One region of the Pseudomonas sp. GW823-FHT02E01 genome, then DNA from elsewhere that is predicted to be linked to it. Evidence: predicted binding sites of a transcription regulator. Region 1 holds the regulator's gene; each other region holds the start of a gene.
The links. The regulator sigma-54, encoded in region 1, starts transcription at its own class of promoters, with help from an activator protein. The targets are predictions, from matches to a motif close to ANTGGCATNNANNTTGCTNT.
Positions count from the first base shown of each region.

Region 2: the regulator sigma-54 is predicted to act here: its motif matches at 651-670, upstream of glnA (type I glutamate--ammonia ligase).
Region 3: the regulator sigma-54 is predicted to act here: its motif matches at 724-743, upstream of AC1RDQ_RS20685 (circularly permuted type 2 ATP-grasp protein).
Region 4: the regulator sigma-54 is predicted to act here: its motif matches at 1,368-1,387, upstream of AC1RDQ_RS24300 (flagellar basal body rod protein FlgF).

Region 1 covers NZ_JBXAJS010000017.1:22,906-25,096, reverse strand. Annotated here, with positions in the region: gene ptsN (PTS IIA-like nitrogen regulatory protein PtsN) at 1-130, opposite strand, end outside; gene hpf (ribosome hibernation-promoting factor, HPF/YfiA family) at 143-451, opposite strand; gene AC1RDQ_RS27565 (RNA polymerase factor sigma-54) at 526-2,019, opposite strand.
Region 2 covers NZ_JBXAJS010000004.1:380,213-382,403, forward strand. Annotated here, with positions in the region: gene thiI (tRNA uracil 4-sulfurtransferase ThiI) at 1-436, opposite strand, end outside; gene glnA (type I glutamate--ammonia ligase) at 765-2,171, shown strand.
Region 3 covers NZ_JBXAJS010000008.1:258,352-260,542, reverse strand. Annotated here, with positions in the region: gene AC1RDQ_RS20690 (ribonuclease E inhibitor RraB) at 66-410, shown strand; gene AC1RDQ_RS20685 (circularly permuted type 2 ATP-grasp protein) at 776-2,185, shown strand.
Region 4 covers NZ_JBXAJS010000011.1:172,176-174,366, reverse strand. Annotated here, with positions in the region: gene napA (nitrate reductase catalytic subunit NapA) at 1-129, shown strand, start outside; gene AC1RDQ_RS24310 (nitrate reductase cytochrome c-type subunit) at 171-632, shown strand; gene AC1RDQ_RS24305 (cytochrome c3 family protein) at 642-1,238, shown strand; gene AC1RDQ_RS24300 (flagellar basal body rod protein FlgF) at 1,442-2,182, shown strand.

The DNA.
Region 1 (2,191 bases):
CTTGCATCTCCAGGGCCGGCACTTCGCGGGCGATAAGATTGGCAATTTGTTCGAGGGCTTTCTTTTTACTGCCTCCCGGCACGTTCACCAGGGAACGGCCGGGGGTCAGGATACTTTCAAGTCGGATCATGGGTTGGGAGTGTTAACGACCGGTTGCGCCCTGGAGGAGGCTCTGGGTCTTTTCCTTATGCTTTTTGAGTTGTTTATCCAGCTTGTCGGTGAGTGCGTCGATCGCGGCATACATATCGGTATGTTCCGCGTTGGCGACCACTTCATTCCCGGGAATATGCAGCGTGGCTTCGATTTTCTGCTTCAGTTTTTCGACGGTCATCGTGACCTGCACATTAGTGATCTTGTCGAAATGTCGCTCCAATCGTTCGAGTTTTTCGCCGATGTAGGTGCGAAGAGGTTCGGTCACTTCCAGTTGGTGTCCACTGATGTTGACTTGCATACAGCTTCTCCTTCGTTGCCAGTGCATAAAGCGGTAGATCAGATGATCTACCACTGGAACGCTGTGGCGTGGCCCTACATCAACCGCTTGCGTTCGCTCGAAGGCGCGATCCCGAGGGATTCGCGGTACTTGGCGACGGTGCGGCGAGCCACCTGAATGCCTTGTGCCTCCAGTAAACCAGCGATCTTGCTGTCACTCAACGGCTTTTTCTGATTTTCCGCTGCAACCAGTTTTTTGATGATCGCCCGGATCGCCGTGGACGAGCATTCGCCGCCTTCGGAGGTGCTTACGTGACTGGAAAAAAAGTACTTCAGTTCATAAATGCCCCGGGGGGTGTGCATGAACTTCTGGGTGGTCACCCGTGAAATCGTCGATTCATGCATGCCGACCGCTTCGGCGATGTCATGCAGGACCAGCGGCTTCATGGCTTCGTCGCCGTACTCCAGAAAGCCGCGCTGATGCTCGACGATCTGGGTGGCAACCTTCATCAGGGTTTCATTGCGGCTTTGCAGGCTCTTGATGAACCAGCGGGCCTCCTGCAACTGATTGCGCATGAAGGTATTGTCGGCGCTGGTGTCGGCGCGGCGCACGAAACCGGCGTACTGGGCATTGACCCGCAGCCGTGGCACCGACTCCTGATTGAGCTCCACCAGCCAGCGCTCGTTGTCCTTGCGCACGATGACGTCAGGAACGACGTACTCGGCTTCGGTGGACTCGATCTGCGAGCCCGGGCGCGGGTTGAGGCTCTGGACCAGCTCGATGACCTGGCGCAGCTCATCTTCCTTGAGCTTCATGCGACGCATCAACTGGCTGTAGTCGCGGCTGCCAAGCAGGTCGATGTAATCGGTGACCAGGCGCTTGGCCTCGGCCAGCCAAGGGGTCTTGGCAGGCAGCTGGCGCAATTGCAGCAGCAGGCATTCGCCCAGGTTGCGGGCGCCGATGCCGGCGGGCTCGAATTGCTGGATGCGGTGCAGGACGGCTTCGATTTCGTCCAGTTCGATGTCCAGTTCCGGGTCGAACGCTTCGAGGATTTCCTCGAGGGTTTCGTCCAGGTAGCCCTGATTGTTGATGCAGTCGATCAGGGTCACGGCGATCAGGCGATCGGTGTCGGACATCGGGGCCAGGTTCAGTTGCCACAGCAAGTGGCTCTGCAGGCTTTCGCCGGCCGAGGTGCGGGTGGTGAAGTCCCACTCGTCATCATCATTGCTGGGCAGGCTGCTGGCGCTGGTCTGGTAAACGTCTTCCCACGCGGTGTCGACGGGGAGTTCGTTGGGGATACGCTCGTTCCAGTCACCCTCATCGAGGTTATCAACCGTCGGGGCGCTTTCCTGGTAGGAGGGCTCCTGGATGTCGGTGTTGGGCTTTTGTTCGGCGTTATCGGCCAGGGGGTCGGAATTGTCGAAGTCGTCGCCTTCTTCCTGGCGTTCGAGCATCGGATTGGACTCCAGGGCCTCCTGGATTTCCTGTTGCAGGTCCAGGGTCGACAATTGGAGCAGGCGGATGGCCTGTTGCAGCTGCGGTGTCATCGTCAGCTGCTGGCCCATTCTCAAGACTAGCGATGGTTTCATGGCAGGGGCTTAACACCTTATTCGCCGGCGCACATGCGCCATCCACTACAGGGCGCCGGGGCGCCAAACTTAAGCAAATTATATGCCTGAAACTAAAGGGTTTGCCTAGAGCGCTGTAACAATAAAAAACTATAAAGCGGTGTTGCTGCGCTGCCCTTGTCGAGGGCTGACC
Region 2 (2,191 bases), on a different contig from region 1:
TCAGGTCGATCCCGGCGGCGCCGCACTCGCGACGCAGCTTGCTGCCGACGTATTTTTCGACGTCCATCGAGCTGAACGTGTGCTTGCCCGCACGCTTGCAGCGCACCGAGAAAATTTTCCCGGCCAGCGCATCGCCGTAGTGCTGCCTGCACTTTTCGGTGATGTCGTCGAAGTCGCCCAGCGGGTACTCGTCGATCTGCAGAAAGTGCGCGATGCCCGGCATGCAGGTCAGGCGCTCACCCATCTCTTTCAAGGCTTTCGGGTCGGTAACACGGGTTTCCAGCTCGAGATTGTCCCACACGCCGTTCACCACCACGACCGGGTCCAGATCACGGAGCACGGCGCGGATGTTTTTGGCCAACTGGCGGATAAATTTCGTCCGGACAGGTCGACTCTTGATGGTGATCTCGGGGAAGACTTTTACGATTAATTTCATGGAAACAGCGCGCGCATGGCCTGCCGAAAAAGGGGGGCGCGGATTATAGCGGAAATTGCTCAAGGTTTAACCAGTTAATGTGCAGAAGGTTTTGCATGCACCAAAACAGGTCACTTATTGGATATGGCGCCACATTACAGGGCGAGCTTTTCTGCTTTAAAGGGCAAAACGCCCTCTCAAGCGTGATTTTGGGGCAAAAAATCCATGCTGGGGCACTGGCATGCAATTTGCTCCCTTGTGAGGCAGGTTGCCTTGGCAGAGTATTCGCGCCGGCATCACAAACATTTAAGGGCATCCACTACCAGCCCTAATACACCCGGAGGACACTATGTCGAAGTCGGTTCAACTCATCAAAGATCATGACGTCAAGTGGATTGATCTGCGCTTCACGGACACCAAAGGCACTCAGCACCACGTGACCATGCCGGCTCGCGATGCGCTGGATGACGACTTCTTCGAAGTCGGCAAAATGTTCGACGGCTCCTCCATCGCCGGCTGGAAAGGCATCGAAGCCTCCGACATGATCCTGATGCCGGACGACTCCACCGCTGTTCTGGATCCGTTCACCGAAGAACCGACCCTGATCCTGGTCTGCGACATCATCGAGCCTTCGAGCATGCAAGGCTACGACCGCGACCCACGTGCGATCGCCAAGCGCGCCGAAGAGCACCTGAAAGCCACCGCTATCGGTGACACCGTATACGCCGGTCCGGAGCCAGAGTTCTTCATCTTTGACCAGGTGAAGTTCAAGTCCGACATTTCCGGTTCCATGTTCAAGATCTACTCTGAACAAGGTTCGTGGATGTCCGACCAGGACATCGAAGGCGGCAACAAAGGCCACCGTCCAGGCGTCAAAGGCGGCTATTTCCCGGTTCCGCCGTTCGACCACGACCACGAAATCCGTACCTCCATGTGCAACGCACTGGAAGAAATGGGCCTGACCGTCGAAGTTCACCACCACGAAGTGGCAACTGCCGGCCAGAACGAAATCGGCGTCAAGTTCAACACCCTGGTGAAGAAAGCCGACGAAACCCAAACCCTGAAGTACGTTGTGCACAACGTTGCCGATGCCTACGGCCGCACCGCGACCTTCATGCCTAAGCCTCTGTACGGCGACAACGGCTCGGGTATGCACGTACACATGTCCATCTGGAAAGATGGCAAGAACACCTTCGCTGGCGAAGGCTATGCCGGCCTGTCCGACACCGCCCTGTACTTCATCGGCGGCATCATCAAGCACGGTAAGGCCCTGAACGGCTTCACCAACCCGGCGACCAACTCCTACAAGCGTCTGGTTCCAGGCTTCGAAGCTCCAGTGATGCTGGCCTACTCGGCTCGCAACCGTTCCGCTTCGATCCGTATTCCTTACGTGTCGAGCCCGAAAGCCCGCCGTATCGAAGCACGCTTCCCGGATCCGGCTGCCAACCCGTACCTGTGCTTCGCCGCACTGTTGATGGCTGGCCTGGACGGCATCCAGAACAAGATCCACCCTGGCGACGCCGCTGACAAAAACCTGTACGACCTGCCGCCTGAAGAGGCCAAAGAGATCCCACAAGTTTGCGGCAGCCTGAAAGAAGCCCTGGAAGAGCTGGACAAAGGTCGTGCGTTCCTGACCAAAGGCGGCGTTTTCAGCGACGACTTCATCGACGCTTACATCGCCCTGAAAAGCGAAGAAGAAATCAAGGTACGTACCTTCGTACACCCACTGGAATACGAGCTGTACTACAGCTGCTGATCCGGTAGCGCCGCGGCACG
Region 3 (2,191 bases), on a different contig from region 1:
CGCGCTGTTCGGTTGCGGGTGAGGGAGTACGGAAAGTCTATCCATCGTTTTGAGGAGGACGTTTCATGAGCACAGCCTATCAAGAAGACATCAGCAGCAGCGTGCTGCGCCGCATGAAAGAAGGCGGTTTTGACTTTTCACGGTTTCATCCCATCGAGTTCTACGCCATTTTCCCGGATGAGGAGCGGGCACGCAGGGCGGCAGGTCATTTCCACCGTGGTGAATCCCTGGATGCGCAAGTCAGTGTGCGCGACGACGGCGCCTGGGCGCTGGAGCTGTGCAAGGTCATGTATGCCACCTACGACGATATTGGCGACTTCGAACAGGGTTTCGAAGCAGTGGTCGAGCCTCTGGGCGGCATCATCGAAGGCTGGGGTGTGAAACAGGAGGTACGAGGGCGACTCGCATAACCTTATGAACAGTGACAATCAGCAATCACGGCTGACCTTCGGGTTGGCCGTTTTCATTTGTGGGCGTTGGACACCAAAAAAAAGCCGCCAGGGCAGGCGGCTAAAAGGGAAGTTCGATGAGCTTTTCAGCGAATGCCTGGATTATCCGTACCCATTGGCGGGCAGTGAAATCAACTCTGACTATGCTGGTGATAGGCGACTACCACGCCTTGCAATGAAGCGGGGGCGATCAGGTTGGGGCATTTACCGCACAGGATTGGTGCGGTACGTGCGCGTTGATTATCCAACCGATTGAAATTTAAGCGTTTATGCCGATGGCACGGGCCTTGCGAAGGTCTGGACGTCCGAGTGACAAGGAGTACGGCATGATCCGCACCTATTTTGATGAGATGTACGATGCCGGCGGCCTGGTCCGCCCGCATTATCGGGAGTTTGCCCGTTGGCTGGCCGAGACGCCTGACGAGCTTCTGGCACAACGGCGACGCGAGGCCGATCTGTTGTTTCATCGCGCCGGGATTACCTTCACGCTCTACGGGGACGAGCAGGGCACAGAGCGCCTGATCCCCTTCGACACCATTCCACGCAGCATCCCCGCCAGCGAATGGCGGATTGTCGAACGCGGCTGCATCCAGCGGGTCAAGGCGTTGAACATGTTCCTCGCCGACCTTTACCACGAGCAGCGCATCATCAAGGCCGGCATCATTCCGGCCGAGCAGGTGCTGGCCAACGAGCAGTACCAGTTGGCGATGCAGGGCCTGGACCTGCACCGCGATATCTATTCGCACATCTCCGGCGTCGACCTGGTGCGCGACGGCGATGGCACCTACTACGTGCTTGAAGACAATCTGCGTACGCCGAGCGGCGTCAGCTACATGCTCGAAGACCGCAAGATGATGATGCGCCTGTTTCCCGAGCTGTTCGCGGCGCAACGCATTGCCCCCATCGACCACTACCCGAACTTGCTGCTCGACACCCTGAAAAGTTCAAGCCCCATCGATAACCCGAGCGTGGTGGTGCTGACGCCGGGGCGCTTCAACAGTGCGTTCTTCGAACATGCGTTCCTGGCGCGGGAAATGGGCGTGGAACTGGTGGAGGGCGCGGACCTGTTCGTGCGTGACGACAAGGTCTACATGCGCACCACCGACGGGCCGAAAGCGGTCGACGTGATTTATCGTCGCCTCGACGACGCCTTCCTCGATCCCCTGGCCTTCAACCCGGAATCGATGCTCGGTGTGCCGGGGCTGCTGTCGTCCTACCGTTCCGGCAACGTGGTGCTGGCCAATGCCATTGGCACGGGGGTAGCGGACGACAAATCGGTGTATCCGTTCGTTACCGACATGATCCGTTTCTACCTCGATGAAGAACCGATCCTGAAGAACGTGCCGACCTGGCAATGCCGTAATCCGTCTGAGCTTTCCCACGTGCTGGCCAATCTTCCAGAACTGGTGGTCAAGGAAACCCAAGGCTCCGGCGGGTACGGAATGCTGGTGGGGCCGGCGGCGACGGCGGCGGAAATCGAAGCCTTCCGCGCGCGGATCATCGCCAAGCCCCATGCGTATATCGCGCAACCGACGCTGTCACTGTCGACCTGTCCGACCTTTGTCGAAAACGGCATTGCGCCACGCCATATCGACTTGCGGCCGTTTGTCCTGTCGGGTCGTGAAACCCGGGTCGTGCCCGGCGGCTTGACCCGCGTCGCCCTGCGCGAAGGCTCACTGGTGGTCAATTCCTCCCAGGGCGGTGGAACCAAGGACACCTGGGTGGTCGAGGATTAAAGGAAG
Region 4 (2,191 bases), on a different contig from region 1:
GTGTTCGTGCCGTTTTTCGATGCCAACAAGCTGATCAACAAAGTCACGCTTGATGCGACGGACCCGATCTCCAAACAGACCGATTACAAGAAATGCGCGATCAGGATTGAGTTGATCAAGACGGCATAAGGAGAGCTTTCATGAATTATCGTTCGCTGTCCTTGCTTGTCATGCTGCTGATGTGGCTGCCCGCGACATTTGCGGCAGAACCCGGTTACCCACTGGATGCGCCGGCACCGGATGGACGGCGAGTCGGCGGGACCCTGACCCAGGAGCTGCCGGCACCGCCCATTGCCGAAGACGAGAACAAGGACCTCAAGCGTGAGCGCAATTACCCCGATCAACCGCCCACCATACCCCACAGCATTCGCGGGTATGCCATCGACATGAACAGCAACAAGTGCCTGACCTGCCACAGTCGCGCCAACAGTGCGCGTACCCAGGCGCCGATGATCAGCATCACTCACTACATGGACCGTGACGGCCAGGCATTGGCGGCGGTGTCGCCGCGCCGATACTTCTGCAACCAGTGTCACGTGCCGCAAAAGGATGTGAAGCCACTGGTGAGCAACAGCTTCAAGAACATCGACCAGGTCTTGCAAGACGAAATCAACCACCAGCCGAAACCTTGAGGAAAGGCCATGAAATCTTTGCTTGCCTTGCTCAAGGATTATTGGGGTGTGCTGCGTCGGCCCAGCGTGCATTACAGCCTGGGTTTCCTGACTCTCGGCGGGTTTATCGCCGGGGTGATTTTCTGGGGTGGGTTCAACACCGCGCTGGAAGCGACCAACACCGAGAAGTTCTGCACGTCCTGCCATGAAATGCGTGACAACGTTTTTGTCGAGTTGCAGGAAACCATTCACTACACCAACCGCTCGGGTGTGCGCGCCACGTGCCCGGACTGTCACGTCCCCCACGAGTGGACGCACAAGATCGCCCGCAAGATGCAGGCTTCCAAGGAGGTCTGGGGCAAGCTGTTCGGCACTATCAGTACCCGGGACAAGTTTCTGGGCATGCGCCGGGAGCTGGCCGAACACGAGTGGGCACGGCTCAAGGCCAACGATTCCCGGGAGTGTCGCAACTGCCATAACTTCGAGTTCATGGACTTCACACGCCAGGGTAAACGCGCCGCCAACATGCACTCCACCTCATTGGCCAGCGGCCAGGCGACCTGTATCGATTGCCATAAAGGCATTGCCCACAAATTGCCCGACATGAGCGGCGTGAAAGGTTGGTAGCCGGCTTTTCAAGGCGTTGCCGCCAAGCGGCATAACCGCGCCGGTTTTTCGTCTTCGATACATCGTTCGATTCCCTTCTGATTAGCCTCCAGCCCTCTGTTTAAAGGGGGTTGGAGCCGCTGCGCGCAAGTTGGTCTGCAAATTGCTACAGCCTGCGCAACACAGCAGTGGGCGGCAAACGTCCGGCAGGCAGAGGAAAGAGTGTGGACAAGTACCTTTATGTGGCAATGACCGGCGCCAGCCAGAATGCACTGGCGCAAAAGGCTCATGCCAACAACCTCGCGAACATCTCCACCAACGGCTTCCAGAAAGACCTGGAGCAGGCCCGTTCGATGCCGGTGTTCGGTGACAGCTTTCCGGCGCGTGCGTTTGCCATGTCCGAACGCCCGGCCACGGATTTTTCCCCCGGCTCACTGGTGGAAACCGGCCGCGACCTCGACGTTGCCGTGCAAGGCAACGGCTGGATTGCCGTACAGAATCCCGATGGCGGTGAAAGCTACGTGCGCACCGGCAGCCTGAACGTTGACGCCCTGGGTGTGCTGCGCGCCGGCAACGGCATGCCGGTCATGGGCAATGGCGGGCCGATTTCCGTGCCGCCGGAGCAGCAGATCGAAGTCGGCGAGGACGGCACCATCAGCATCCGCGCGATGGGCGAAGGTCCCCGGGTGATGGCGGAAGTCGACCGCATCAAGCTGGTCAACCCGGACTTCAAGAACATGACCAAGGGCCTGGATGGTTCGATCCACACCAAGGACGGCGCGCCTGCGCAGGCCGATGCCAACGTCAAGCTGGTGTCCGGGTTCCTCGAATCGAGCAACGTCAATGCCGTGGAGGAGATGACCTCCGTTCTGGCCCTGGCCAAGCAGTTCGAGCTGCACATCAAGATGATGAACACCGCCAAAGACGATGACCAGGCCATGGCTCGGGTCTTGCAGATCAGCTAATTACCAGAA